2 regions of the Paenibacillus sp. FSL H8-0175 genome follow, and region 1 is predicted to be linked to the other one. Evidence: a T-box and tRNA genes for the amino acid it is inferred to sense, from the RefSeq annotation. Region 1 holds a T-box; the other holds one or more tRNA genes.
The links. A T-box is a leader RNA that pairs with one kind of tRNA and senses whether it is charged. The one in region 1 lies ahead of metG (methionine--tRNA ligase), so its partner is inferred to be a tRNA-Met.
Positions count from the first base shown of each region.

Region 2: it encodes a tRNA-Met, which carries the amino acid that the T-box ahead of metG (methionine--tRNA ligase) is inferred to sense. The anticodon was not compared.

Region 1 covers NZ_CP150299.1:5,010,375-5,025,467, forward strand. The annotation lists gene MHH46_RS22455 (family 10 glycosylhydrolase) at 1-1,591, opposite strand, end outside; gene mntR (transcriptional regulator MntR) at 1,854-2,279, opposite strand; gene splB (spore photoproduct lyase) at 2,473-3,549, shown strand; gene MHH46_RS22470 (cytochrome c biogenesis CcdA family protein) at 3,546-4,259, opposite strand; gene MHH46_RS22475 (metal ABC transporter permease) at 4,396-5,199, opposite strand; gene MHH46_RS22480 (metal ABC transporter ATP-binding protein) at 5,545-6,294, opposite strand; gene MHH46_RS22485 (metal ABC transporter solute-binding protein, Zn/Mn family) at 6,329-7,327, opposite strand; gene metG (methionine--tRNA ligase) at 7,531-9,543, opposite strand; T-box leader at 9,591-9,851, opposite strand; gene yidD (membrane protein insertion efficiency factor YidD) at 9,892-10,155, opposite strand; gene MHH46_RS22500 (Fur family transcriptional regulator) at 10,158-10,619, opposite strand; gene MHH46_RS22505 (copper amine oxidase N-terminal domain-containing protein) at 10,839-13,076, opposite strand; gene MHH46_RS22510 (sensor histidine kinase) at 13,423-15,093, shown strand, end outside.
Region 2 covers NZ_CP150299.1:5,400,603-5,415,695, reverse strand. The annotation lists gene MHH46_RS24070 (aspartate carbamoyltransferase catalytic subunit) at 1-614, shown strand, start outside; gene MHH46_RS24065 (dihydroorotase) at 724-2,007, shown strand; gene carA (glutamine-hydrolyzing carbamoyl-phosphate synthase small subunit) at 2,123-3,304, shown strand; gene carB (carbamoyl-phosphate synthase large subunit) at 3,306-6,533, shown strand; gene pyrF (orotidine-5'-phosphate decarboxylase) at 6,645-7,391, shown strand; gene pyrE (orotate phosphoribosyltransferase) at 7,388-8,026, shown strand; gene MHH46_RS24040 (ABC transporter substrate-binding protein) at 9,286-10,773, shown strand; gene MHH46_RS24035 (hypothetical protein) at 10,886-11,050, shown strand; tRNA gene MHH46_RS24030 (tRNA-Met) at 11,133-11,209, shown strand; tRNA gene MHH46_RS24025 (tRNA-Ile) at 11,254-11,327, shown strand; gene MHH46_RS24020 (sialidase family protein) at 11,767-12,984, opposite strand; gene MHH46_RS24015 (hypothetical protein) at 13,018-13,383, opposite strand; gene MHH46_RS24010 (hypothetical protein) at 13,794-14,297, shown strand.

The DNA of each region.
Region 1 (15,093 bases):
CAACCTCTTTATATTTCTCATTATACTTAAGCTGGTTGATGATTTGGTCGCCACTTTGCCATTCTGCTTTCTGGTCACTTGCTCCAACCTTATAAGCAGCTTGTCCAATATAGAGCTTAACATTCGTATTCTCTACCTCTTTAACCCACCAATCTACTAGCTTATCGTAACGGGCAGTACTAAAGGACAGACTCCAATAAATTTGCGGTGCGACATAGTCAATCCAGCCTTGCTTGATCCATGTCCGAACATCGGCGTACATATCGTCATAAGCGGTAACTCCAGCTGTGGTATCCGAACCTGTGCTGTCTTTTTTGATATTACGCCATACACCAAACGGACTAATTCCATAAGAAACCTTCGGTTTCACCTTATGAATCTGTTCTCCCAATTGACGGACGAATTCATTAATATTATCGCGGCGCCAATCCGCCTTAGAAGACAGGTTCTTCGTGTTATAAGTCTTATAAGCAGTATCATCGGCAAAAGATACACCTGAAGGATAGAAATAATCATCCAAATGGACACCATCTACATCATAGCCTTTGACGACCTCCAACACTGTATCGATAATGTGCTGGCGGGCTGCTGGGATCCCTGGATTGATGTATTTTTTACCTCCTGCGTCTACAATCCATTCCGGATTTGACTTAGCCACATGATTACTTGCTAATGCGGATGTAGAAGCATCCGTTGTCGCGCGGAATGGGTTGAACCATGCATGGAACTGCATACCGCGTGAATGTGCAGCGCTGACCATATAGCTCAACGGGTCATAACCCGGATTTTTTCCTTGTGTGCCGGTCAGCACCTTAGACCAAGGAACTAGAACAGAAGGGTACAGGCTGTCTGCTGAGGTTCTAACCTGTACAAAAACAGCATTAAAACCAACAGCTTTTAGCTTGTCCAGCAGATTATCAAATTCTTGTTTTTGTTTCGCTTCGTTACCTGCAGAAGCTACTGAAGGCCAGTCCAGATTAAATACTGTAGAGATCCAGGCTCCCTTCATCTCCTTGTTAGCCGACGCACCAGGAATACTTGGAACTGTTGGCGAGGTCGGTTTTGGAGTCGCTGTAGGGGTTGGGGTCGGCGTAACGACTGGAGTCGCTGTAGGTACTGCTGGTGTTTCCGGATCAGCAGCCTGCGGCGGCTCTGTATTAGAGTACAAAGAAATATGTTTGGTAGCCTGATCCCAGATAACCTGTAACCCCAATTGCTCACTTACAAAACGAAGCGGCACCATAACCCGTCCCTGCTTAATCTGTACTGAGGTGTCGAGGGCTACAGAAGCATTATTAACTAATGCACTTTTCTGGCCACTGGTCAGCTTGATCTCTGTATCTCCTTGCGTGATTGTTACTGTCTTACTGCTTTGATTCCAAACTACTCCAGCATTCAACCCTTTACTAATGACGCTAATTGGCACCATCGTTACATTCGAAGCTGTGATATACGGCGGCACATCGCTTGCCAGCGCCTCGCCATCCAGTTCAATGGTAATCTGCACAGCTGCCGCACGTGCCCCAGGAGACCATAAAGGCAGAAACAATACTAATACTAGCAATCCCAACATCCATTTACGATAATTCATAATTCCTCCCCAAATCTAAATAATATGTATCCTATAAAAAAAGAAAAAACGGATCAATCCTCCAAGTTGATGTACCGATTCCACCCTTCAAAAGAGCGGTATCAGTCTCAGCCAGAAAAAGGACTTATCCGTTTTGACGCTAAAAACTGGGAAAGGTTGCACTAAACAAAATAGAAACGGCTATACCATCAAGTAGTTTATGCTCACCAAAGCCTTGCTGGGCATAACTTTAAGGACGGTATCCGTTTCGGGAAAAAACATTTCAAGAATCGCTTGCCAGTTCATTGTGAATAGCATATAAAGTCTGCAGACGTTCTTCATCGCGGCGGAAATATTCCACCAACGTTTCGATACGTGTAATCGAATCCCAACTCAGGTGGTGCTCGATCCCTTCAACATCATTATAGATAAATTCCTGCTGTACTCCGATCAAACCGAGGAATTCTTCCAATAGTTGATGACGATCAACAAGACGTTTCCCTACTTTTTTCCCTTTGTTGGTTAGGACAAGCCCACGATATTTCTCATAGATGAGATATTCGTCCTTATCCAGTTTTTGGATCATCTTGGTCACAGAGGAGGGGTGTACTTCCAGTCCCTCGGCAATATCCGAGACCCGCGCATAACCTTTCTCATCAATGAGCTTATATATGCGCTCCAAATAATCCTCCATGCTGGGTGTTGGCATTAAAATTTACCTCTTTTCTATAATGAACCTGGCGCCGAGCCAAACCTTGCTCTAACAATGATACATGTTTCTAACGCCCCTTGGCAAGTCCTTCAAGAGAACATGGGGAGGAGTTACCCATGATTGCCATGCTTCTAATGAGACTCAGTTAGGCATAATAAACGTACTCATCTTTCAGAAGGAGCGTGAATTCATGACTATAGTGACACCTGAGACCCCTCCCGTAAAGAGAACCAGAAAAGCTACAGCCCTTTTTGTCCCCGAGCTTGTTTTCTTCGAGCCGGAAGCTTTAAATTACCCGAAAGGTGAACGAATCATGGAATGGGTGAAGGCTAACAATATTCCCTATCGCATGACTACATCGCATAACCGTATAATGAATTTCCCGGGTGACACAGAGGTCGAGCAATATAAAATTGCCAAAAGAACACTTGTAGTCGGCCTGCGCAAAACCTTAAAGTTTGACCAATCCAAACCCTCCGCAGATTATGCAATTCCGATCGCAACTGGCTGCATGGGCCACTGCCATTATTGTTATTTGCAGACTACTTTAGGTGCAAAGCCTTACATTCGTGTATATGTAAACACCGAAGACATCATTGACGCCGCCAAAAAATATATCGAGGAGCGCAGCCCTGAAATCACGACTTTTGAAGCAGCCTGTACCTCAGATCCGTTAGGACTGGAGCATATTACCGGGTCTCTGTCAGAACTCATCACATTCATGGCAGCGGAGCCCCTTGGCCGCCTGCGCTTTGTGACCAAATACCAACATGTTGAACCTCTGCTCGATTTGCAGCATAACGGACATACCAGAATTCGTTTTAGCGTGAATGCTGACTATGTGATCAAAAATTTCGAGCCTGCTACCTCGCGGTTTGAAGAGCGAATTGAAGCGGCTGGAAAGGTTGCCCGCGCCGGCTATCCACTGGGCTTCATCATTGCCCCAATTATTTGGTATGACGGCTGGCAGGAAGGCTATGCGGAGCTGCTGGCCAAATTAGCCAAGACCCTTCCGCCAGAAATAGGAAAAGGTCTAACCTTTGAAATGATTCAGCACCGATTCACCAAAACAGCCAAGACTGTAATTGAGAAACGTTACCCGAAATCTAAACTAGAAATGGACATGGAGAAACGCAAAAAGAAATGGGGCCGCTGGGGACAGAACAAATATGTCTATCCGGATGAACAGCAAACCGCCCTGCGAGAATTTATCACAGAGCGGATTTTCGAGCATTTTCCGGAAGCAGGTATTGATTACTTCACCTAAAAAATCAGCCAATCCGGCGTTATTCCTTGTAGCCACACTGTGATCCTGAACATTTGATCCGTGAACAGCAAAATACCCATAAATACCATAAGGACGCCGCCAATCTTCATCAGCAGATTCGAATACTTGAGGATACGCTTCACTCCGCCTAGGAAAAAGGCTAAAAGAAAAAATGGCAAAGCAAATCCGATGCTATACGCGGTAATCAATGTAAACCAAGTGCCTGGGTCGCTTGCCGAAAGAGCAATAATTGCCGTCAAAATCGGCCCGATACAGGGTGACCAACCCGCAGAAAAACCAATTCCGAAAATAAAGGAGCCCACATAACCCGCCGGTTTCCATTTTAAATCAAGCTTACGTTCACGAAGTAAAAACTGCGGCTGAAAAATCCCAAGCAAAAACAAACCCATTACAATAATTAGAATCGCCGACAATTGCCGGATCAGATCACGCTGGCCATTAAAGAATTGCCCGAATAACCCAGCCCCAAAACCAAGTGTGTAAAAAACTGCAGAAAAACCTAATATAAATGCCAATGTATGAGTTAGGGTGCGTACACGAACCTCTTTAGAGTTGCTGCCTGATTTTAATTGTTGAACGGATAACCCGGTAATGTACGATAAATAAGAGGGGTACAGCGGTAAACAGCATGGCGATATAAACGATGCCACCCCTGCGGCTAAAGCAATTCCTGCATTGATATTAGACAAAATAGCGGCTCTCCTTCCGGCATTCGAGTCACTTCATGGAGCTGTTTATGGCTCCTTTTTTTCGCTTATCGTCCTTACAAGGACACCGAAGGCGTTTATGCTTGCCTAATGTGATACCGATTACTTAATTCGCTGTTTATGCTGGCAATCCCTTTTTACCGATCAAGGTTAATACCAATAATGATATGAGCAAAAGCACAATAGTTGCACCGGGAGCCAAATTCCAGACTCCAGCTACCACTAGTCCGCCTACAACGGCAATCTCCGAAATAATAACCGCCAGGATGACCGAGGATTTAAAGCTACGGGATAGCAATAAGCTGATTGCGACCGGAATAGTCAACAAAGCAGATACCAACAGCGAGCCTACGATCTTGATGGCTGTGCTAATCACAAGTGCTGTCAGAATGGTGATCAGCATGTTAAGCAGTTTCACCGGAAGCCCACTTACACTTGCTGCATCCTCTTCAAAGCTAAGCAAAAAGAACTCTTTAAAGAACATCGAAACTACCACTACAACAGCTATAGTCACTATGCCTACAACGATCAAATCGGTATTATCGAGCGTATAAATGCTGCCGAACAAATAACTCATTACGTCCGCATTATACCCTTTTCCTAAGGTGAAAAAGAGTGAAGCCAACGCCACTCCGCCTGACATTATAATGGCAATCGACAGCTCCGCATAACTCTTATAAGCCTTGCGAAGCTTTTCAATCGCGAAGGACGCTACCACTGCAAAGATAAGGCCTGCGCCCAGCGGATAAAATCCTGTTAGAAAACCGAGTGCCACCCCCGCTATAGTAACATGAGCCAGCGTATCTCCGATCATGGATAATCGTCTAAGCACAAGAAAAACGCCTATAAGCGGCGCTGTTATACCAATCAGCAGTCCGCCCGCAAGCGCCCGCTGAAAAAAATCGCTAAATAGTATTTCCAACTTAAACTCTCCTTCTTTCGGAACCTTTTCGAACCATTCGAACATTAAAAACCTTTTTCAAACCTTTTTCGATCCCTCCCAAACCCTCCCTTCCAAGGGAGGGCCCCAAGGGCTCTGCCCTCTGGACACCCGTTAAGTGCAACTAGCGTAGGAGTTAGTGTTACTGAACATAGTTAGGTTGGGGAAAGATCGCTTTCGTCCCTAGAGGGACACGCTTGCAGACTGGCGGTGCTTAGATACGAGAAAGATTAAGATCAACTAGAATTGAGTCCCCGACTTCCACACTCACACACTATGTATAGCTCTAATCGCAGAGAAAGCTGCGATTCAGAGTTTAATTATGACTTAAGAGAGCGTGTGCTGCAGATTCTCTTCTGTGCAATTCTGGAGATCATGTGAGTGGCGGGAGTAAAAGTTGATTTTACCATTCGTCTGCACGGGCTCATGACCTAAATAATTTTTGATCATGTCGATATCATGCGACACCATCAGGAAGGTCATATGATGATGAGCATGCATATGGGTAATTAATTCAAAGAATCCCGCTTGTGATTCGGCATCAATACCCACGGTAGGTTCGTCCAAAATCAGCAGGTCAGGATGGTTAATCAGCGCCCGAGCCAGAAAAACACGCTGCTGCTGACCGCCTGACAGCTGGCCTACTCTTTTCTCCGCAATATCTTGTATCCGCATGACTTCAAGTGCATCCTCACATTGACGATGCTGAGCCTTAGATACTCTGCGGATCAGATTCTTGTTATTATATAGACCTGACAGAACTACTTCACGCACCGTTGCTGGAAACAATGGGTTGAAGGCATTTTTTTGCGGAACATATCCGATCCGTTCCCAGTCTTTAAACTTGCGGACAGGCGTTCCGAATAATTTAATTTCACCAGAGCTCGCTGGAAGCAAGCCGACGATCATTTTCATCAATGTTGTTTTACCAGCACCATTAGAACCAATGATACCAAGGAAATCTCGTTCTCTTACACTATAGTTAAGATTCGATATCACCTTCTGTTCCCCATATGAAAAAGAAAGATCCTGTATATCGATGATATGCTGATGGCAGTCCAAGGATACCGATTGCATGCTTAAGTACCGCCTTTCCCTTATACTTTCCTTATTATTGTAAGGCCATAATCAGATTTTGCAAATTTTTCTCCATCAGAGTGAAGTAATTATCGCCGTTCTTCTCTTGCTCCGCAGTAAGTCCCTCTACCGGATTAAGCACCATAGTGGAAACGCCCGCTTCGGCGGCCAGAGTCTTAGCCAGTTTATCGGAGACAAGCTCTTCAAAAAAGATATACTTAATCCCTTCATCTTTTACCATTTTCGCAAGCTTCACTAAATCCTGTCCGCGCGGCTCAGCGTCTGGCGAAAGTCCCATAATCGCATGCTGATCCAATCCATAGTCACGGGCAAGGTAAGAAAAAGCCTGATGCGATACTACGATCTTATAGTTGGGCAGCTTAGCAAGCTCCTCTTTGAATTTACTGTCTAACGCCTGCAAACGTTCCGCAAGCTTATTGTAACGCTCTTCATAACCTTCTTTATGCTCAGGATCCACGGACTGAAGGCTTTCTTTAATATTCTGAGCCATGACAATGGCTGATTTTGGACTTACCCAAGTATGCGGGTCTGTATGCAAGCTGTCTCCTGAGGCATTACTGTTATGATCCGTGTCCTCATTTTGATGAGACTCTTCCTCACTTGCCCCATGATCATGCCCGTCATCTTCATCGGTCATGATATAATCAATACCTTGACTTACTTCAACCGCCTTAACTTTACTGCTGCTATCAAGGCCTTTTAAAAAGTTAGGAACCCAGCCTTCTAAGCCTGCACCGTTATATAGAAATAGCTGTGCCTTAGAAGTGTTGATAATATCTTGACTGCGCGGTGTCCAATCATGTGGCTCCACACCCACTGGAAGCAGGTTAATAGCATTGATATCTTCCCCGCCAATCTCCTTAGCAAACTCGTAAATAGGATAAAAGGTTGTAACTACATTTACTTTCCCTTCAACTATACTTCCACTGCTCTTAGGTCCGCATGCACTTAGTGTAAATACAAGTACCAGTGCAAGGACGAGCAAACTTATACGTGATTTCATTGCCGCCATTATATTGATCTACCCCTCAAATCGTAAATTTTACTATTAGTAGTATAATAGTAATCGTTACGATAAGTCAACAAAGAAACCTCACTCAGAAGAAAGACGGTATCGTCCTTTATAAAAAAGAAATGCTCCCACAACCAACCCGGCTGAAGGAGCATTCCCTTGTTCAAGCAACCTCATTAAAAAATTTCTACAACAGTATTGTCTTATTTCACTACTGCTCCGTTTGGCATACTGTCCGGCACGGTAGCGATCGTTAGCTGGTCATCTTTAGAAGCCGCCAAAATCATCCCTTGGGACAACTCCCCACGCAGCTTCACCGGTTTAAGGTTTACGATACAAATCACTTTACGTCCCACCAGCTCTTCCGGTGTATAGAATTTCGCGATACCAGAAACCACTTGACGTTGTTCATAACCCAGATCCAGTTGCAGCTTCAGCAGCTTGTCAGCTTTTTTCACTGGCTCTGCAGCAATAACCTGAGCTACCCGCAGCTCTGCTTTAGCGAAATCGTCAATGCCGATTTCCTCTTTATGCTCTTCCACTGGCTCGGAGTCCGCAGCAACAGGAGCAGCCGCTTCCGCCACTTCAGCCGCAGCTTTACCAGCGCCCATAGCCTCGGCAATATAAGCTACCTCTTGCTCCACATCTAGACGTGGGAAGATTGGATTGCCTTTCACCAGCTTTGTTCCTGCCGGAATCAGGCCAAAGGTCTTACCGCTATCCCAAGTCGTTAACTCACCAGGCTCAATACCCAGCTGTTCCCAGATCTTTGCTGGTGTCTGTGTCAAGAACGGCTGCAGCAGGATTGAAGCGGTACGCAGACCTTCCACCAGATGTCTCATCACAGAAGCCAGCTCGGCGGTTCTATTTTCATCTTTGGCAAGCACCCAAGGTTGTGTCTCATCGATATATTTGTTGGTGCGGCTAATGAATATTCCGATAGCTGTCAACGCCACGGAGAACTCCATTTTTTCCATAGCTTCTTCTACTTTGGCATAAGTATTCTCAGCCGCAGCTTGAAGCTCACCATCAAATGCTGTTACATTTCCTTCATATGCCGGAATCTCGCCTGCAAAATACTTTTCAACCATAGCCCCTGTACGGTTCAACAGGTTACCAAGGTCGTTGGCAAGATCATAGTTAACCCGGTCTACAAAGCTTTCCGGTGTGAACGTGCCATCCGAACCAAACGGTACTTCGCGCAGCAGGTAATAACGCAATGCATCCAAGCCATAACGATCAATCAGTGTCACAGGATCAACTACGTTACCTTTAGATTTCGACATTTTTCCATCTTTCATGAGCAACCAGCCATGGGCAAACACCTTTTTCGGAAGGGGTTCACCAAGCGCCATCAGAATGATCGGCCAGTAAATCGTATGGAAACGAACGATTTCTTTACCAACGATGTGTACATCCGCAGGCCAGAACTTGTCATACAAGCTGCGATCCTCGGAACCGTACCCCAGAGCTGTAATATAGTTAGTCAACGCATCAATCCACACGTACACGACATGCTTCTCGTCGCCCTTAACTTTTACGCCCCAATCAAAGGTTGTACGGGAAACTGCAAGGTCTTCCAGTCCGGGTTTGATGAAATTGTTAATCATTTCGTTCTTACGGGATTCCGGCAAAATAAACTCTGGATTCTCCTCGTAAAATTGCAGCAAACGATCCGCATATTTACTCATCCGGAAGAAATAACTTGCTTCCTTCACCAGCTCAACCGGGTGACCGCTATCTGGGCTTTTTGCACCAGTAATCAGGCCGTTATCATCACGCACAATATCAACTAATTGCGTTTCTGTGTAAAAGGTTTCATCTGGGATACTATACCAGCCCTCATATTCACCTTTATAGATATCTCCTTGCTGCAGCAACCGATCAAAAATATCCTGTACCACTTTTTTATGACGCTCTTCCGTAGTACGAATGAAGTCATCGTTCGAAATGTCCAGCTTGCGCCATAGCTCCTTAATACCAACAACAATGTCGTCTACGAACTGCTGAGGGGTCTTTCCTGCTTCCTCTGCCTTCCGCTCAATCTTTTGTCCATGTTCGTCTGTACCAGTTAGATAACGCACTTCGTAGCCGCGCAGACGTTTGTAACGGGCCATTGCGTCTCCTGCCACGGTTGAATAAGCATGTCCGATATGTAGCTTGTCACTCGGATAATAAATTGGTGTCGTTAGGTAAAACGTTTTTTTCTCACTCATTCAGTAATCATCCTTTCTTATTAAAAAACAAAAAACTCCCGCCCCCATAATGGGGCGAGAGTATAACTCACGCGATACCACCCAAATTTCCTGTCTCTTCACAGAGCACAGGCTTCGCCAGTTCCCTCCTGGGAACTGTCCATTAACGCTGGATCACGCTGTTATCTTACGTGAACCACAATTGCAGTTCCCGCTCGAACACAGTTCCTCCCGGACCATATTCAATCTAACGCTCCATACCGGATTTCAGCACATTCCGGCTCTCTGTAATGGACGTAACGATTTACTTATCCGTTCTTCGGAATTCATACTATTACTTGTGAATATACCCAATGGTAAGGCCCCATGTCAAGTTGCAGGGGCAGAATCCTTCTCAGCAGATTCATCTAGAAGAGGCGGCACAGGATCAAGTCCTCCAGGATGAAAGGGATGACATCTGGCAATCCGCTTAGCTGCAAGCCATGAGCCTTTCAGTGGACCATGGACTTCAATGGCTTCCAGGGCATAGGCGGAGCAGGTTGGATAGAAGCGGCAGGTTGCAGGTTTAATAGGGGAAATGTACCTGCGGTACACCCGAATAGGCGCCTGAATCGTTCTGCGTAGGGTCACCATTTCTAAAGTCCCTTTTGTTTATCTGATGCTGCAACTAATTCTTCTTCCCGGTTCTCTTCACATTCTTTGCAATAACCGAACACCTCAAATTTATGCTTGACTACCCGGAATTGATCGGGTGTATCCGTTAAATTCATCGGGCAGAAATTAATCGGGTAGGTCTTTTGGCATTGAAGGCAGATCATATGATGGTGATGATCCTGATGATTGCAGCTTCCCTTGAACTTCACTCCGTCTTCAAAGACAATCTGTTCAAGCACACCAAGCTCTTCCATTACACGAAGATTGCGGTACACCGTATCAAAGCTAAGACCACTATACTTGCGGCCCATATGCTCATATACATCCTTCGCTGACAAATATCCCTTATTCTCGCCGAATAACTGGGCAAGCGTTTTGCGTTGGTCGGTGATTCGCAGTCCTTGCCCCGACATGACTTCTAATATTTGTTCTGTCGACAGCATACGCTCATCTCCCATAAGATCAGTTCATTTATATTTCACTCTCTTAATAATGCCCCAAAATAAATGCCCCGTCAATGAAGCACCATGAAGCACCCCTACGCAACCTCTGAATTATTATATTTAAACAAAAGCCCGGCTGCGTATTCCTTTACGGAATATTCAGCCGGGCTTTTATTGTAGATAATTCCCCAATAGAGCTTATAGGGATATTCCTATTTGTTATTTCTTTGCTGGAAGTGGAGTGATGAGGAAATTGACCGGCAAGTTACTGCCTGAGGCTGCTGTGAACAAAATCTCCACAGAACCGCCATACTCACCACTACGATAAACCACACTGTTCATGTCAGCGTTCGAGAGACTTCCCACGCTTGGCATATGCACGATTTGGTTATTAACCATAACCGGTCCCATATAGTTACCGCCACGTGGATTAAACGTAATCAATGAGTTTGGTGCAACATTTTCGAATCTGATCTTGTATAATACCCCGAAATTACCGGCATTGGAAGCTTCCGTACCTGCCATTGGGTCTACGCCAGCCAGGTTCTTATCACTGGAATTATCGCCTAGCAGAAGTTTTGCAGGAGTTTTTCCTACCTCATCGGTAACCGTGATAATACGAGTAGAATCTTCGTAAGTTCCCCGATTATGCACTCCGTCTCGATCCAGAACTGGAAGTGTTGGAAGTGTAGTCAGTGGATCTTTATTCGCATCAATCAACATGACATTATAATCGATTGGATAATCACTAAATAAGTCCGCTTGAAGTGAAACAATTTCACTTGGTTTCATAGCAATTTGGTTTAGATCGGTCAGAATTGAGACACTTTCCCCTGGTTGCAGAACAATCGTTTTATAATGCTCATTTGTAAGCATAGATTTCCAATAACGTTCTACAGACATTTTACCAGTACCTTCAGGATATGTGCTTGGGCCTGCAAAGCCCACATATTCGGTTGTAAGCGTCGTTGGGTACAAATTGTTATTCGTAGCAATCACATACACTTTAGCTTTAATATTCAGGTTATTCTTGTGGTGGATCAAGAAGCGGGTTTTACCCAATGAAGTCTCACGGTAAGTAACACCTTCTGTATACACCGTTTCTGGGCTGTTGCTGCGAATTAGTTTATAAGGCTCGGAAGAAAGATTATAAGCTACTTGCTGCCAAGTCGGAACCATTGATCCATCGATGCTAAACACACTGCCCGGAGATGCAAATAATCTGTTGAAATCTTCTTTACTGTACAAGATTTCATCCGAAATATTAACGGTTTTCTCAAAGGTGCTGATCGCGCCGTGTGAATCTTTTACTTGGACCGCAATTGTCGCTGGACCCGGAGTAAAGAAAGCCTCGGCTTTGTTCGTCCAAGTTACGGTAATTTCATCACCATCAGGATCGCTACTTAGATCGGTATAAGTAATCATTTCACCCATCTTGTATGAATCCTTGTCTGTAGTGAAATTAGCAACTGGAGGTGTATTAGGTTTAAGCACTGTGATGGTCATGGTGTAAGGATCACTCCACTGTTGATTCGCATCCATTACAGAATAGGTTACTACATAATATCCTGGTTGATCATAGATATCCTGCTTGTTACCTCCCCAGCTTTCATCCACAATAGCTACACCATTTGGTGACGAGCTGGAGGTTACGAAGGTCACTGGTTCACCGGCGTAAATTTCAGTTGGCACTGTGAAGGAAGCTTTAGGTTTGTTGTTTAATGTAAGGATTACTCTTTTTTGCACATTATCAACGGTATAAGGAATGCCCAGTGCCCCAGTTATGGATGTCAATGGAACCATGAAAGTCCCCTTGTATTGGTAAGCTGGACCTTTCATTGTCTTCTTTTCACCATTAACTGTATAGACCTTGCTGTCGGTCTTAAAGCGCATAACGTCGCTTCCCTTGGTAACAATGGTTTCTTTCGTTTTATAATCATAAACGTATTTCACGCCTACACGTTCTACCATAGCCCGGATCGAAACGTAGGACACGCCGTTTTTCACTGCCATAGGCTGATTAGCTAAATATTCTTGGCCGTTCTGATACATTTTGTTGCTGTTCATCATAAGGATAAGTTGATTGCTAGCCGCAGCACGAGCACCATCTGTTGTTGTAGCAGGATCTGTAGTAACTCCAGGTGTTGCAGTTGGAAGCGGTGTTGCAGTAGGTGCAATTGTTGCTGTAGGTTCAACAGTAGCCGTAGGATCAACTGTCTCTGCAGGAATTGGAGTTGGTGTTGGTGTTGGTGACACTACTCCTCCTGGCGTCTCCGTCGGCAATGGCGGCAATGGATCGGTAGATTCTGGCATTACCTCCGGCGCAGCTGAAACAACTGTCCCAACTACAGTAGTATTACTTGGGGTATTATTGACAGCTTCAGCAAAAGCCGGCACTGCCGCGGCGGCCTGAGATACGGCCAAAACAGCAACTAACGTTAACTTTTTCAAATCCATGATATAACTCCTCTGCTCCTATTTGTAAATATAAGTAGGTCTCTGTCTTTTTCATACTCCTCTTATATTCCCCGCAAAATGCTGCCACCCACGGTAGGGCGGCAAAAAGCTTTTGCCACGATCGTCATAACAAACATAGTATTAGACGCATGCCACCATAAAAAGTTTCATTATTAAGTAAAGAAAGATTAACGCTGTATTAAATATTGTTGGACAACCACGCTGTTTCCCCTGAAAAAAATGAGATTTTTTCTATAAATATGTTTATTTTTCGTCTGACTATATTCGCTTTCATTTGCTTTTGTTACAATGTATGGAAGAATATCTTTTACATGCGAGGGATAACATGTCCAAAAAAATCTCCATCCTCGTTCAATTAATCATGGGCTTCTCTCTAATCATCTTCACCATCGTAGGATTCACCATTTTTTTGTCCTACCGCTCTTCCTCTCAAGCTGTTCTAAACCGCTCCAACCAATATATCCTGGAATCCGTCAAGCAACTTCAAGGTAAAATGGACGCAATTCTTCAGGATAACGATAAGCTTTCTTCTACGATCATGTTCAGTCCCTTGATTCAAGAAACCTTGGGAGCCTTAGCGTTGTCACGTTCACCTCGTACAGACGCCATGGAAATTACTCGTTACATAGATCAACAGACACGTTCCATAAACTCTGACATCCAGTTCAAGCTGCTCGGGCTGTCCGATGATCAGGTGTATACCAACAGCAGTTCCTTAAAGGTCATATGGGACAGCGAAAAGGAAATCCGCGATGCTTATTGGTTCCCGGCTATAGCACAGAATAAAGGCCGAATGGTCTGGTTCGGTGTAGATGTATGGCAGAACGGTAATATCCCTGTGGTGATGGGAGCCAGACAAATTAATGATTGGAATGATCTAAACCGGTTAGGAACCCTGTTTCTTGTCCTCCCTGTCGAGGTTATCCATAACGCTGTCAGCCAATTTCACCTCGGCAAAAACGAGAAAATCCAAGTCGTTGATTCATTTAATACCATTGTCTATTCCACAGATCCAAAAGAAATTGGACTCTATATGAACGACGGGCTTCTAAAACAATTCAGCAATCATAAAGCCAGAATCATTCCACAAAAAATAAACTCACGCAATCTGTTCGTATCCTATGCCTATTCCGACTATAGCGAGTGGAGCGTTTTTGCTTACATTGATTCTAAAGACGCTGTTAAAGATTTAAATACGATCCGCCGGAATATAATTTTAATTGGCCTGCTGGGGATGGGTGCTGCCCTACTATTCACTTTCTTTTTCTCTTGGACCCTATCCAAGCCCCTTCGTAATCTGGCAACCAAGCTGAGCAATGTCGAACGGGGAACTACTTTACCTTTTGTAAAAACAACCATGAACAAAGAAATGGCTATCCTTTATTCAAGCTATAATTCGATGCTCCAAAACCTGGATCATACTATCGCTGACCTATCCAGCAAACAAATCAGTGAAAAGCAAGCTCAGATCGTAGCACTCAAAGCGCAATTCCGCCCGCATTTTCTTTATAACACTTTGAATACAATCTATTGGTCGCTCGCCAACAAACGCATGCAGGAAGAGTCCCAAATGGTACTCGCTCTAAGTGACCTGCTCCGCTATAGTATTGACCGCGGATCCGAATTCGTTACTGTTGAGGAGGATTTAAAGCAATTAGAACGGTTCATTTTTCTCCAGAAGCTGCGCTACGAGGACAAATTGCAGATTGATCTTTTTGTAAATCCTGAGGTTATGAATGGCCAGCTTATGAAATTAACCCTTCAGCCACTTGTCGAAAATGCCATTACTCATGGACTTGAACCCACACTTCGGGAAGTATGGCTAATTCGCATACGCGCCTATAGTGAAGGAACATCTCTGGTGTTAACTGTAGAAGACAACGGGGACGGCATGAGCGAGGAAAGTATGGCAGACGCATTAGTCGGCGGTGAGGTTAATCCGGAGAAGCTGCTTCATACCGGAATTGGACTATCCAATCTAAATCATCGCATAGAG
Region 2 (15,093 bases), 390 kb from region 1:
AATCTATGGGGATCGATGCCGGAGTTGTGCGTTTGAAGCCTGCAGGTGTGCTGCAGCAGTTAGCTGAGAAGGTGTCCATACCGCTTATCAATGCGGGCGACGGCAACAATGAACATCCTACGCAGGCGCTGCTTGATTTATACACCATGACCAAAAGCTTTGGGGAACTAAAGGGCCTGACAGTCTCCATCATTGGGGACATTATGCATAGCCGCGTAGCGCGCTCTAATCTCTGGGGGCTTACGAAAATGGGAGCCAAGGTGCAGTTCTGCGCACCGGATAATATGAAGGCTCCTGAGCTTATGGAGTATGCGCCTTACGTAACTATGGAAGAAGCTCTTAAAGCGGATGTAGTAATGATGCTTCGAGTACAGCTTGAGCGCCATACTTCCGGCATTAAGCTGTCTGCTGAAGATTACCGTAGCCACTATGGTCTAACAGAAGAGCGGGCAGCTAAGCTGGCCAAAGACACAATCATTATGCATCCAGCTCCGGTTAACCGGAATCTAGAGATTGATGATGCAGTAGTTGAGTGCAGTCAATCGCGGATTTTCCCGCAAATGTCTAATGGCGTACCGGTCCGGATGGCGGTTCTCGAAAGAGCTTTACTATAAGCTTACAGAATGCTAACGTATAGAGACTAATAAATATACACAAAGATGAATTTTTATTATATAATAACGAGAGGGCCCGCAGCTGTGATCTGAGGGTAAAGGTAGAATCATGACAGTGATTATTAGAAACGCCAGCGTATTGAATAAGGAAGGCTTGCTTGAGCGCAAACACATCGAACTTCAGGAGGGTGTGATCTCGGCTATAATCGACGGAAATGAAGCTATCGGAGAAGCCACGGAGATCATTGATGCTGAAGGTAAGCTGCTCATTCCGGGACTCATTGATATGCATGTGCACTTGCGTGAACCGGGATTTGAACACAAGGAAACAGTGGAAACCGGAAGTCGCTCAGCTGCTAAAGGCGGATTTACAACCATTGCATGTATGCCAAATACTCGTCCGGTGACAGATAGCCCGGAGATCGTGCAATTTGTGAAAGACAAGGCGCGTGAAGCAGGACTAGTTAAAGTGCTTCCTTATGCAGCCATTACGAAAAATGAGCTCGGACGTGAGTTGACGGATTTTGCGGCGCTCAAAGAAGCTGGAGCTATTGGATATACAGACGACGGTGTGGGCGTACAAAGTGCTCAAATGATGAAAGATGCAATGAACATCGCAGCATCGCTCGATATGCCAGTCATTGCCCACTGCGAAGATAATTCGCTGGTTGAAGGCTGCTGTGTAGCTGAAGGTGAGTTCGCTAAGAAGCATGGCCTCAAAGGAATTCCGAATGAGTCAGAAGCGATCCATGTTGGACGCGATATTTTGCTGGCAGAAGCGACAGGCGTTCATTACCATGTATGCCATGTCAGTACTGAACAGTCGGTGCGGCTGATTCGCCAAGCAAAAGAGATCGGCATTAAAGTAACTGCTGAGGTATGTCCGCATCACTTGCTTCTTGCTGAAGACGATATTCCAGGCCTGGATGCCAATTGGAAAATGAACCCGCCGCTGCGCTCCCGCCGCGATGTTGAGGCGTGTATCGAAGGGTTGCTTGATGGCACACTAGATATGATTGTTACAGATCATGCGCCACATAGTGAAGAAGAGAAGGCGAAAGGAATGCAGCTGGCACCTTTTGGTATCGTTGGATTCGAGACAGCTTTCCCACTCTTATACACAGCGTTTGTAGAAACCGGAAAATGGGATTTATCCTTACTAGTACAAAGAATGACTGCCGATCCTGCACGGGTATTCAGATTGAACACCGGGGTTATGGAGATCGGAGCTCCTGCAGATTTGACACTGATCGATCTGGAGCAGGAAAAAGAAGTAGATCCAAGTTCCTTCGCAAGCAAAGGACGTAACACTCCTTTTGGCGGCTGGAAGCTTAAGGGTTGGCCAGTAAAAACTTGGGTGGACGGCAAAGCCGTATGGACTGAGAAAAACTAGCGGACTGGTGAGGCGAAATTGCTGATCTTTACAGATCAGCAATTTGAGCGCGTACACTCCGGAAGGCATGCAAGGCATACGTATTAGACTACAGAACATGAAGGAGTGGAAGGGAATGCAGGCGAGATTGCTGCTTCAAGACGGAACTTTATTTACAGGTACCGCATTTGGCGCTGAAGGTGAAAAGACAGGCGAGGTTGTTTTTAACACAGGAATTACAGGATATCAAGAGGTGCTGTCTGACCCTTCATATTGCGGACAAATCGTTACCATGACGTACCCATTGATCGGGAACTACGGGATTACGCGGGATGATTTCGAATCTGTTCGACCTTTCGTACACGGTTTTGTAGTGCGTCGTCATGAAGAAGTTCCAAGTAACTGGCGCGCAGAATACAGTGTGGACGACCTGCTGAAAGAATATGATATTCCTGGAATCAGCGAGATTGATACCCGGATGTTGACGCGGATTATTCGCCACTACGGAACAATGAAGGCGATCCTGACTACCTCTAACAAACGTGTAGAGGAATTGATGGAAATGATGGGCGACACTTCAATTGAAGAATTACGCAATCAGGTAGCTCGCACATCTACTCCAAGCATGTACAATAGTCCAGGAACCAAAGAGCGCATCGTCTTGGTAGATTACGGCGCGAAGGCTGGCATCTTGCGCGAGTTGAACAATCGCGGTTGTGATGTTGTAGTTGTACCTCATGACGTAACCGCTGATGAGATTCGTCGCCTCAATCCAGATGGTATCCAGCTGTCCAACGGCCCTGGGGACCCGAAAGACGTCCCACACGCAGTGAAGACGATCTCGGAATTGCTTGGTGAATACCCAATTTTCGGCATCTGCTTAGGTCACCAGCTGTTTGCACTGGCTTGTGGCGCGGATACAGAGAAGCTGAAATTCGGGCACCGTGGAGGTAACCATCCGGTTAAAGAATTGGAGAGCGGACGTTGCTTCATTACTTCTCAGAACCATGGCTACACAGTGAATGAAGATTCTGTGAAGAGCACGGATCTAGAAGTTACTCACATTAATAATAATGATAAGACCGTTGAAGGACTTAAACATACCCGTTACCCTGCATTTTCAGTACAGTACCATCCAGAAGCAGCACCGGGACCTCATGACAGCAGCTATTTATTCGATCGTTTCTTACAGATGATCGCTGATCATAAAGCTAACACACCTGTAAGCTCGCGCCAGGCGCAGCTTGCGGCAAACGCCAGAATCACGGCGCCAAAACCTACAGTAAAACAGCTTGAAGCCGTGAAAGGAGCTCTATAACATGCCTAAGAATGAAAAGCTTAAAAAAATATTAGTAATTGGTTCTGGACCGATTGTTATCGGGCAAGCCGCAGAATTTGACTACGCCGGAACTCAGGCCTGTCAGGCCCTGAAAGAAGAAGGCGTGGAAGTTGTGCTGATCAACAGTAACCCAGCGACTATCATGACTGACACCAATATGGCTGATAAAGTTTATATCGAGCCGATTACCCTTGAATTCGTAACTGGCATCATCCGCCAGGAGCGCCCGGATGGCTTGTTGCCAACTTTGGGAGGACAGACAGGTCTTAATATGGCTGTAGAATTGGCTCGTGCAGGAGTACTAGAACAAGAGAATGTTAAGCTTCTAGGTACCCAGCTTGAATCCATCGAAAAAGCAGAGGATCGCGATTTGTTCCGCGATTTGATGCGCGAATTGGAACAGCCTGTACCAGAGAGCACTATTATTACCACAGTAGATGAAGCGATGAAATTCGCTGAGGAAATTGGTTTCCCACTGATTGTACGCCCAGCCTATACGCTTGGCGGCACCGGCGGCGGGATCTGCGACAACGAAGAAGAGCTGCTTGAGACTGTCAAAGCAGGTATTCGTTATAGTCCAATTGGACAATGTTTGGTGGAGAAAAGTATTGCCGGCATGAAGGAAGTTGAATACGAGGTTATGCGTGATGCGAATGACAACTGTATCGTTGTCTGCAACATGGAGAACTTTGACCCGGTAGGTGTGCATACGGGTGATAGTATCGTTGTGGCACCTAGCCAAACGTTATCCGATCGTGAATATCAAATGCTGCGCAGCGCTTCACTCAAAATCATTCGTGCGCTGAATATCGAGGGTGGCTGCAACGTGCAGTTCGCACTGGATCCGCAAAGCTATCAATATTATGTAATCGAAGTAAATCCACGTGTCAGCCGCTCTTCGGCTTTGGCTTCGAAAGCAACCGGTTATCCGATTGCCAAAATGGCTGCCAAAATCGCGCTTGGTTACACACTCGATGAAATCGTCAATCCAGTTACTGGACAGACCTATGCTTGCTTCGAGCCTACACTTGACTATATCGTAAGCAAAATCCCACGCTGGCCGTTCGACAAATTCATTCATGCGAACCGTAAGCTGGGCACACAAATGAAAGCAACTGGAGAAGTTATGGCCATCGGTCGTACCTTTGAAGAGTCCATTCATAAAGCAATTCGTTCCCTGGAAATCGGTGTACACCGTTTCCGTCTGCCGGGCGCTGAGGATCTGGAAGAAAGCGTCCTGCGTGAACGTCTGGCAAAACCTGATGATGAGCGATTGTTCTTGATCGCTGAAGCTTTCCGCCGCGGATTTGGCTTGCAAGAGATTCAAGACATTACTAACGTAGACTGGTGGTTCCTGTCCAAAATCGAGGGACTGATCAACTTTGAAGAGGTCATCCGTGGGGATGAAAGCTTATCAGAAGAAACCTTGTATCAAGCTAAACGCAGAGGTTTTACAGACCGTGCGATTGCTGAGATACGTGCAGAAGGACAAGCGAACGGTAAATACACCAAAGAAGCTGATGTACGCGCGCTTCGTTTAGAGCGAGGATTAACGCCTGTATTCAAAATGGTAGATACCTGTGCAGCTGAGTTCGAAGCTTCTACACCTTACTACTACTCTACTTATGAGACTGAAAATGAGGTCATTCATTCCGATAAACAAAAGGTTATCGTGCTTGGATCGGGTCCAATCCGGATCGGCCAAGGGATTGAGTTCGATTACTCCACTGTGCATGCAGTGTGGGCGATTCAGAAGGCAGGTTATGAAGCAGTTATTATCAATAATAACCCTGAGACTGTATCTACGGATTTTAATACTTCGGACCGGTTGTATTTCGAACCGTTATTCTTTGAAGATGTAATGAACGTAATTGCGCAAGAGAATCCGATTGGGGTTATCGTACAGTTCGGAGGCCAAACAGCCATTAACCTTGCTGCACCACTAAGTGCGGCTGGCGTTAAGATTCTCGGAACTAGCCTAGACAGTATTGACGAAGCTGAAGACCGGAAGAAATTCGAAGCTTTGTTGGCTCGTCTGGATATTGCCCAACCAAAAGGAAAGACGGTTATCAACGTAGATCAAGCAGTAGAAACTGCACAATCGCTTGGGTATCCGGTGCTGGTACGTCCTTCCTATGTACTGGGTGGACGCGCAATGGAAATTGTATATAATGATGCGGAATTGCTTAGCTACATGGTAGAAGCGGTTAAGGTAAATCCGGAGCATCCGGTATTGATTGACCGTTACATGTTAGGTAAAGAGGTTGAGGTAGACGCAATTTGTGACGGTGAGACGGTAGTTATTCCAGGGATCATGGAGCATGTTGAGCGTGCAGGCGTTCACTCCGGTGACTCCATCGCTGTATATCCTCCGCAATATCTGGATGAAAGTCTGAAAGCAAAAATTGCTGAGATCACAATCAAGATTGCTAAGGAACTGAAAACGATTGGTCTGGTCAACATCCAGTTCGTTATCTATCAAAATGAAGTGTACGTAATTGAAGTAAATCCACGTTCATCGCGTACGGTTCCATTCTTGAGTAAAGTAACTGGAATTCCAATGGCGCATCTGGCAACCAAAATCATTCTCGGCGGCAAGCTGAAAGATGACGGTTATACAGAAGGTCTATGGCCGGAAAGTGATTATGTATCGGTTAAAGTGCCGGTGTTCTCTTTTGCCAAGCTGCGTAGAGTAGAACCAACGCTCGGACCTGAAATGAAATCGACGGGTGAGGTTATGGGCCGCGATAAATTGTATGCAAAAGCTTTGTATAAAGGTCTAATCGGAGCAGGAATGAAAATTCCAGCAACCGGCGCTATCATCGTTACAGTGGCAGATAAAGATAAAGCAGAAGCTGTAGAGCTTATGAAAGGCTTCCACTCGCTGGGTTACAAGATCATTGCTACCGGAGGCACCGCTCAAGCGCTTGAAGAAGCAGGTCTCAACGTAATGAACGTAAACAAGCTGGATGAAGGTGCGCCGAACATTCTTGACTTGATTCGTGGTGGGCAAGCCAACTTCGTCTTTAATACACTGACTAAAGGGAAAACACCAGAGCGTGATGGATTCCGTATCCGTCGTGAAGCGGTTGAGAATGGCGTCGTATGTATGACATCACTCGATACAGTAACGGCACTGCTCAGAATGCTGCAGACGATCAACTTCTCGTCACAGTCCATGCCTGCTTTTGTCGGTCAATTAAACTAATCTCATAAAGATGTATAGGGCGGTTTGCGTTTACGCAGACCGTTCCGCTATGCCTAGGGGCTAATAAATGAAGAGTGTGGATTTAAGTCTGCACTGGATGGGAGAACGGTTATGGGACAGGGAGATGCGAAGTGGAATGAAATGGCGAATCGCTTGATGATCGCCTTAGATTACCCTGATGTTGCTGGGGCAAGAACCTTGATTGACAAGCTGGAAGGGATTCCTTGTTATATGAAAGTGGGAATGCAGCTTTTTTATGCAGCCGGACCGGAATTCATTAATGAACTGAAATCTCGGGGGTATTCTGTATTTGCAGATGTCAAAATGCATGATATTCCTAACACGGTAAAAGGCGGGGCAGAAAGCCTTACGAACCTCGGTGTGGATATGTTTAACGTACATGCCGCAGGAGGCTCAGCGATGATGGCTGCTGCCCGGGAAGGCGCTGCTTCAGTAGTTAATGCGAATGCTGCGCTTAAAATGCCTTTGATTATCGCAGTTACACAGCTGACCAGCACGAGCCAAGAAGTGATGAATAACGAAATTGGAATCGCAGGAGAAGTAGAAGATACTGTGGTCAGATACGCTAAGCTGGCAGCCGCTGCAGGTCTGGATGGGGTAGTGGCTTCACCGCAAGAGTCTTCAGCGATCGCAGAGGCTTGTGGGCCCGCATTTTGTACAGTTACACCTGGTATCCGGCCAGCAGGTGCATCCCTAGGTGACCAGTCCCGGGTGATGACGCCGGGCAAAGCCATTCAGCAAGGCAGCCACTTTCTGGTGGTGGGCCGTCCTGTTACAACTGCGGCTGATCCACGTCAAGCAGCACTAAATATTATTGAGGAGATGACCCTAGCATGAGTACATTAAATAGAAGTGAACAAGTAGCAAGTTATCTGCTTACGATAGGAGCAGTGGCACTGCGTCCGCAGGAGCCTTTTACCTGGACCTCTGGTATTAAATCCCCGATCTATTGCGATAACCGTCTGACTATGGCTTACCCAGAGGTACGTAACTATATTGCTGATGCCTTCGCTGAGCTTATTAAAAGCCAGTATCCAGACGCAGAGGTGATCGCAGGTACAGCAACCGCAGGCATTCCTCACGCAGCTTGGGTAGCTGATAAACTTAATCTGCCAATGGCTTATATCCGCGATAAAGCTAAAGGTCACGGCAAGCAGAACCAGATCGAAGGACTGATTAAGCCGGGGCAAAAGGTAGTCGTTATCGAAGACCTGATCTCCACTGGCGGAAGCTCCATCAAAGCAGCTCAAGCTGTGCAAGAAGCAGGCGCAGAAGCGTTGGCTGTATTGGCAATCTTCAGCTACGAGCTGGACCGTGCGTTGGAGGCTTTTGCCGCAACTGAAATGCCATTACAAAGCTTATCCAACTATAGCACATTGATTGATGTGGCTCTTACACAAGGCAAGATCGCAGCTACAGATGTGGAACTGCTGAAATCTTGGAGAAAAGATCCTTCCGCATTTGGCGTTTAAACTAAATATCTGATTATAGTTTGGACGGGCCTCTCACATTTTGGTGGGAGGCTTTTCTTTTTAACTACACTGAGTGTAATAAAAAGGAAAGCTTAAAGCACACTCTGCTGTATAGGTGCATGAAGTACGTTGTTATTTATTGCAGAAAGATGCAATGATCCAGCCGCGGCAGGTGTAAACTCTGACACTCGGCATTCTGAAACTCTGCTGCTATGCGCTATCGCTCTATGATCTGGCTCTGAACACTCTGATACTCTGAAACTCTGCTGTTATGCGCTGTCGCTCTACGCTCTGAACGCTCTGACACCCGGTGATTCCATTGCGCTGTCGTCTCAAACGCAGAATAGTTGCAGTTTCTGCACTTAAACTAACCTTCCTTAGAGGATCTGGCGATATAGTTGCACTTTGTGCAATTACATCCACCAGAGATCCGCTGAAAGCACCTAATAACGTTTTTTAACTGCACATAGTGCAATTAAAAGGAGAAGCACAACACACTCAGCTGTAATAGTTGCACAAAGTGCAATTATCCTGCCGCAGAAGGGGCGATTTGTGCCGGTCACATGAAATGTAGCAGGTTAGTCAGTAGGTTAGTTAGTATGGAAGGAAAATGCTGTATTGGTAAAAGGAAAAGTAGAGTGGAGAGTAGGGTTTTGGTGTTTGCATTCACATTTCACATCTACATTTACATTCACGTTCTGACACTTGGCTGACCTGCGTTCTGTCGCTCTGGTATATTGCGCTCTGACACTCTGGATTCTGATACTCTGCTGCTCTGCGCTATCGCTCTGCGCTCTGAACGCTCTGACACTCTGACACTCTGGAATACTATACTCTGCCCCGGTGATGCCCTCGCAATGTCGTCTCAAACGCCGAATAGTTGCAGTTTGTGCACTTAAACTAACCTTCCTTAGAGGATCTGGCGATATAGTTGCACTTTGTGCAATTACATCCACCAGATAACCGCCGAAAGCACCTAATCACGTTTTTTAACTGCACATAGTGCAATTAAAAGGAGAAGCACAACACACTCGGCTTTAATAGTTGCACAAAGTGCAATTATCCTGCCGCAGAAAGGCATTTCAGTATCCTCAGGAAACTCCCGGAACGTTTTTTATAGAAATAATATGAAGAAATCGTAGCATAACTTTAAACAGCCTGTAACTTCCCCTCCTGAATAAAGCTATATACTGTTACTAGAATTATGGGTAATTATTCATAAGGTGGATGGATTGAGTATTTTATGGGAGGGTTCAAGAATGAATCATATAAATAATAATAGAAGGCTATGGCGGCGCTGGTTAAGCTTTGGAATATGTGCAGCACTCCTATTACCTTTAATTTCTGAAAGCAGGCATACAGCCTGGGCGGAGGCTTCTAAGCCATCTACAGAACAGCGCGTGTTACGTATTGGCAGCCTCTGGTCTGGAGAGGACGATTCTTCTTTTCGTCAGCAGTTTACAGATATGTATGAATTGCAGCATCCTGAAATCAAACTTGAGATTATTCCAGCCATCAATATGAATGAGCTTCGTTTTGACAGCACCTATCCAGAGGTTAACCCAGATAATCTGGAGAATATCCGAGCAATTATGGGCGGTGCACAGCCGGTTGATGTAATCGTCGGTGATAGTACATTGGTGAAGAGTTTGGTGGAACATAATCTGGTGCAACCGCTGGAGCCGCTTATCGCACGAGATCAATATGATTTAAGCAATATGGCGCCTACGATGCTAAGTGGAGTTCGTGAGCTGGGTGGAGGAAGTCTTTACGCGTTAGCGCCGACTTTTATGTCGAGTGCGTTATATTTTAACAAAGGTATTTTTGATGCTGCTGGTGTAGGTTATCCGACAGATGGAATGACTTGGGATGAAGTGTTCGCGCTGGCCGAAAAGGTGACCAAGAAATCGACAAATAAAGATAAGCGTATATATGGCTTTTCGATGAACCGTTATATGAGCGATCCTTTCTGGGATATGCAGACCTATGTCTCACCGCTGGAGCTTGCTATGTATGACAACAAGGGACATAAGATGGAGGTAAACCAAACACAGTGGAGTCAAGCTTGGACGACCTACAGCCAATTGGTGAAAAAGCAAATTACACCTGGGTTAAACGGTATGGATTTTATAGAAACAGAACGGAGTACCTATAGTCCTGTCCAAGGGGATCTCTTCCTTACCGGAAAAGCTGCAATGGTAATTGGAGAATACGATTATCTTAATGAGCTTGCAGGTGTGAGCCGCAATGCAGCAAAAATTAAAAATTATAATCCTGTCGATTGGGGTTTCGTTACCGTACCTACTTTTAAGGAGAAACCAGGAGTGGCTGTAGGTACTTGGGTAGGTAATATGATGGCTATCAACACTATGGCTGCTAATAAGGAAGATGCGTGGGATTTGATCAAATTCGTCAACAGTAATGAAGTAGCTAAAATTAAAGCCCATACCCGCGGGGAACTAACTTCCCGTAAGGATTACATTACTACGAAAGTACCTTCAGTAAATCTGGAGTCCTTCTATACGCTTAAACCATTACCAGCCAATGATCCTTTGATGAACGTCCTACAAACACAGAAGCCTGGAATTAGCCGTATTAACGATGTTGGGCGTCAACTGTTCACAGAAGTTTATCAGGGCAAGAGAACGGTCGAGAGTGCACTTAAAGCTTGGGAGAAGCAAGGGAATACGATGCTGGGTACGCTCGAAAAAGATCCCACATATTATTTTGACTCCATAGGGGATTGAGTTTTGGAATATGTAGAAGCCACCGGATTTCCGGTGGCTTATTTTGTGGAACTTGGGCATGATAAGTTCAGAGCAGCGTAAGATTAATTTGCGAAAAGGAGAAGAGGGCATCATGAATTGGATATACTTCGCGAAACTGTTCAGAACGAGATTTCAAGCAGGCTGTTTGGCAAAAAGACTGGAGCAAGATGGCTGGATTTATGGCTATCATGACCCAAGTTTTGTGGAGATTTATCGATCCCGCAAAGGAAGATATGGGGTTAGATTTTTGCCTTGAGAACTTTTACAAATTCATCCTTGACGTAGACCCATTTTGTACTGTATATTATTTATTGTCGCTGTTTGAATATTATTTCTGACGCGGGGTGGAGCAGCCCGGTAGCTCGTCGGGCTCATAACCCGAAGGTCGCAGGTTCAAATCCTGCCCCCGCAACCAATTTTATTACAACAGCAATTGTACATTCGGATATTTTTAGATCCGGGCCCTTAGCTCAGTTGGTTAGAGCGGTCGGCTCATAACCGATTGGTCGGGGGTTCGAGTCCCTCAGGGCCCACTTAGAGAAAACCCTTACGTAGTAAGGGTTTTTTGCTGTCTATAGGCTCCTTGTAAGTAGAAGTGGAAGAGTTGGAAAAGCGACAAAATAGAAAATGATCACATTTTGGTCACGGCGTTGTTAGATCCTCTGGTTTTATCACAGATCATCTGGAAAACGGTAAAAAGTATGTATTCTGTGGAATTGCCCTACTCTTGTATAGGAAAGGGGACAGTCATGACATATAGACTATTAAGTAGCAAGCACCATACGCCGTAGATTTTGATTGAATTAAAAGCATGTCCAATACGCTGAAATTGATGATTTCTTTGAACAGGTTAATGCTGAATTTTGATAAGAAGCAATAGAGGATGCCGCATATTCGCTCGGCATCCTTTATTGCAAGTGGATATACTAACTTAACAGCCTTTTAATTTATCATCAGAAGTTGATTAATAGCTTATTGATTATCACCAAACCAGATGTTCTCTGTACCGGTCCGCGTGTCTGTCCATACGCTCACTAGACGGCCTGTTTGAGGGACGATGGCATTACCGATGTAGTCCCCAATTAGGGGGATGCCGGTGACGTCAAAGGAAGTTGTTGTTATCCGGGTGTTTGTATACGTCATACCGCCATCTCTAGATGTTGCTAGATAAACATCAAGGTTGAGGGGGTTGACTCGATTAGTGTAATAGGTAACGAATATTGCACCATCCGCAGGGGATACGGTGATGGCTGGGAAAAAGTTTTGGGAGCCCACAGGACTACCTGTAATGGATATTGGTGCCCCCCAATCCACACCAAAATTAGTGGAGATAGCAAGAAAAATATCAGAATAACCTTCTCGAAAATCTTGCCATACAGCATAGACATTCCCTCGCGTCGTCGGTGCATTAGAAATATCTGCTGCGAGGGAAGGGTATGTCAGACATCTAAATGTATATCCCGGCAATGGATCTGGTGGGACTACAACGCTGGCGACCATGGTTTCAGGAGTAAAAGTGACCCCACCGTCTGAGGATGTGCGAATTTTAAGATCAGTATTACCGGGAGGCTGATTGATCCATCCCACGATAACAATCCCATTTAATGTAATTGCTATACCGGGGAATTCTTCGAATTCTTCGACCGAAGACAGCAGGGAGGGACTGGAATAGGTACTACCGTTATCTAGGGAACGATTGAAGAATATCGTATTTCCCGGTATGAATTGTGTGTTGTAATCATGCGTATAACCAGTATATACATTTCCAAAAAAAGGACTTGATCCAGCTTTGTCGGTGACAACGACCACCTGATCATCATTTACAAACTGCCCAAACCCTTGATTCACGATGACTGGCGGTCCGAATGAAGAGGCATTGTCGGCAGATGTATAGGAGACGATCGACCCGCTGAGACCGTCTGAATCGAAGGCGTGGGCTAATACTACGAAAGTGGTCGGGAAAATATAATCAATATGTGGTGCTTCGATGCCTGCAAATCCTGTCGGTAACGGCAATAACGTTGTTGTCCAAGTGGCACCTGCGTCAATAGATTTGTATAAACCTATATTAGGAGGGCCTAATCGAAGATCTACAGCTACGGCAACCATAACTGAAGGATTAAGCCAATTTACCGCGATGGTGGGCTCAAACTGAACGCTTGCGCTCGGTGAAAGTTGAATATTAACCATGCAAAGCTCCTTTCGTCATAGAGTTTTTGGTACTTACGGGTTCAGCTGAGCTATGAAAGTAAGTTCGGATTGAAGCACTCTTTGATGGGGGATGACGTTTCCTGACGAATCCGTTCCGAACACCGTGATAATCGTGTCTGCCGGTGCGTTTCCAGTTACGAGAAATTGGACTTCATAAGCTGAATTGCCTGCGATATTAAAACTGAGGAACTGGCTGGTGTTAGCATTAACATTTAATGAGTTGGAGTAGACTAAACCTTTACTAACCAAGGTATTCCATACGTAAACGTGATAGACTACGTTAGATGAAAAACTAAGGTTGTCATTATCGATATTAATGACCACGTTGGATGCTGGGGTAGTCCCTGTGTTCGTAATAATGCCTGTTGTTGTTGCCATGAGCTTCACCTCTTTATTAGTTTGCTATATATATATGAATTGAGATTCATTGTGTTTGGACAAGGGAATCAGAAAAATCGCGGAAATGAATACTGAGAGGTCTAATTAGGTGGGGAAATACAAATAAAATTTCAGCATGATCTGAAGATAACTTGATTATAAGTTGAACAGCAATTGACGATTTTTACGACTTCTCTGCCACTGCTGATCTTGTAAGGCGCATGCAGGTAACTATTCGCTATCAGGAGGAGAATTTTAAGAATTTTAAATAGAAGGTCTGACATTCATTTTAAATAAATGTTATAATTATAATATCAGTGTGTAGAGATATTGGTCTTTTTTATTGGGCCAAAAATATATGTCTCATGATACGTCTGCCATCTGAAATATTATTCACGGAGATGACAAACATGCATGGAGACACAAGACTGCCCAGAAACGGAAAAGAAGGTATACTATTTTTACTCATTATTTCAATCATTTCAGTTAACACTATTGCCCCTATTATTGTGGGTTTGGAACGCGGCTTCAGTAAGGAAGTGTATATAGATACACTAAAGGTTATTCCGTTTATGTGGATGATCGTAGTTTTATCCGTAAGATTAGTTGCAGGACCGATTGTTGGAAAAGTGATGCCGAAATTCATGGGACAAACCGATGGATTTAATGCAAGGATTCTGTTGAATACTTTATTGAATGTCACAGTGTTATCTATTTTACTATCAATTATCGGCACATGGGTTGGGACAAAACAAATAAGCCTGGATCCACTTAAAAACTTTCTTCACATCTGGCCGAGAAACTTTGGAATAGCATTTTGGATTGAACTGTTGGTTGCGCAGCCGATAGCAAGATTTGCAATGAAAACATTACACGCAAGACAGGATCGAAAATCGGAAAGTGTAAATGCGTAACTAGCTAGAATTTTGTAGACGAATAAGAAAAAAAGGAGCGTCCATGGTGGGCGTTCCTTTTTTGTAGCAATCGGAAGTACCGAGAGGGACCCTGTGTTCCTTTGAAATTTGATTCGATAACAATTACGTGAACGATGCTTCTCCTGTCGGACACAGCTGACCCTTAAAGCGGTTTTTTTCCACATTTGCAATTCTAACGGACTCCATAGTCACTATTGGCATAAAAAGTACCGCATTTGAGCCTCTTTCTAGGCATTAGCGTCCATGGAGTCCGAAACCATGCTCTAAAGGCTGAAGATCAGCAAATAGCGACATCTGGGTCCGATAGCTCGAGGTGGAGGAGGTTAGTTCGTTAATTCGTTAGCTCGTTAGTGCCGTGCTCCTCACAGATTTAGTTGCAGAAATTACAATGAGAAGCAGCTTTTAAAGGAACAATCAGTAGTCTCACCTCTACAACCAGTATATCTAGTATGCGGGCTCGTAAACCATACAGTAAAGCACAAAACGGCACTGCTCCAAACCATGAAATGGTTTTGAAGCAGTGCCGTTTTTGTTAGCAGCCAGCTAAATTGTCCAATGGAGAGCAGGGCGACCGAAACGAGGTACTCAATTACTTCCGATCGCAGTCCCAGTCGCCGTCCCGATCGCAGTCCCGATCGCAGTCCCAGTCGCAGTCCCGATCGCAGTCCCGATCGCAGTCCCGATCGCAGTCCCGATCGCAGTCCCGATCGCAGTCCCGATCGCAGTCCCGATCGAGTCCCGATCGCAGTCCCGATCGCAGTCCCGATCGCAGTCC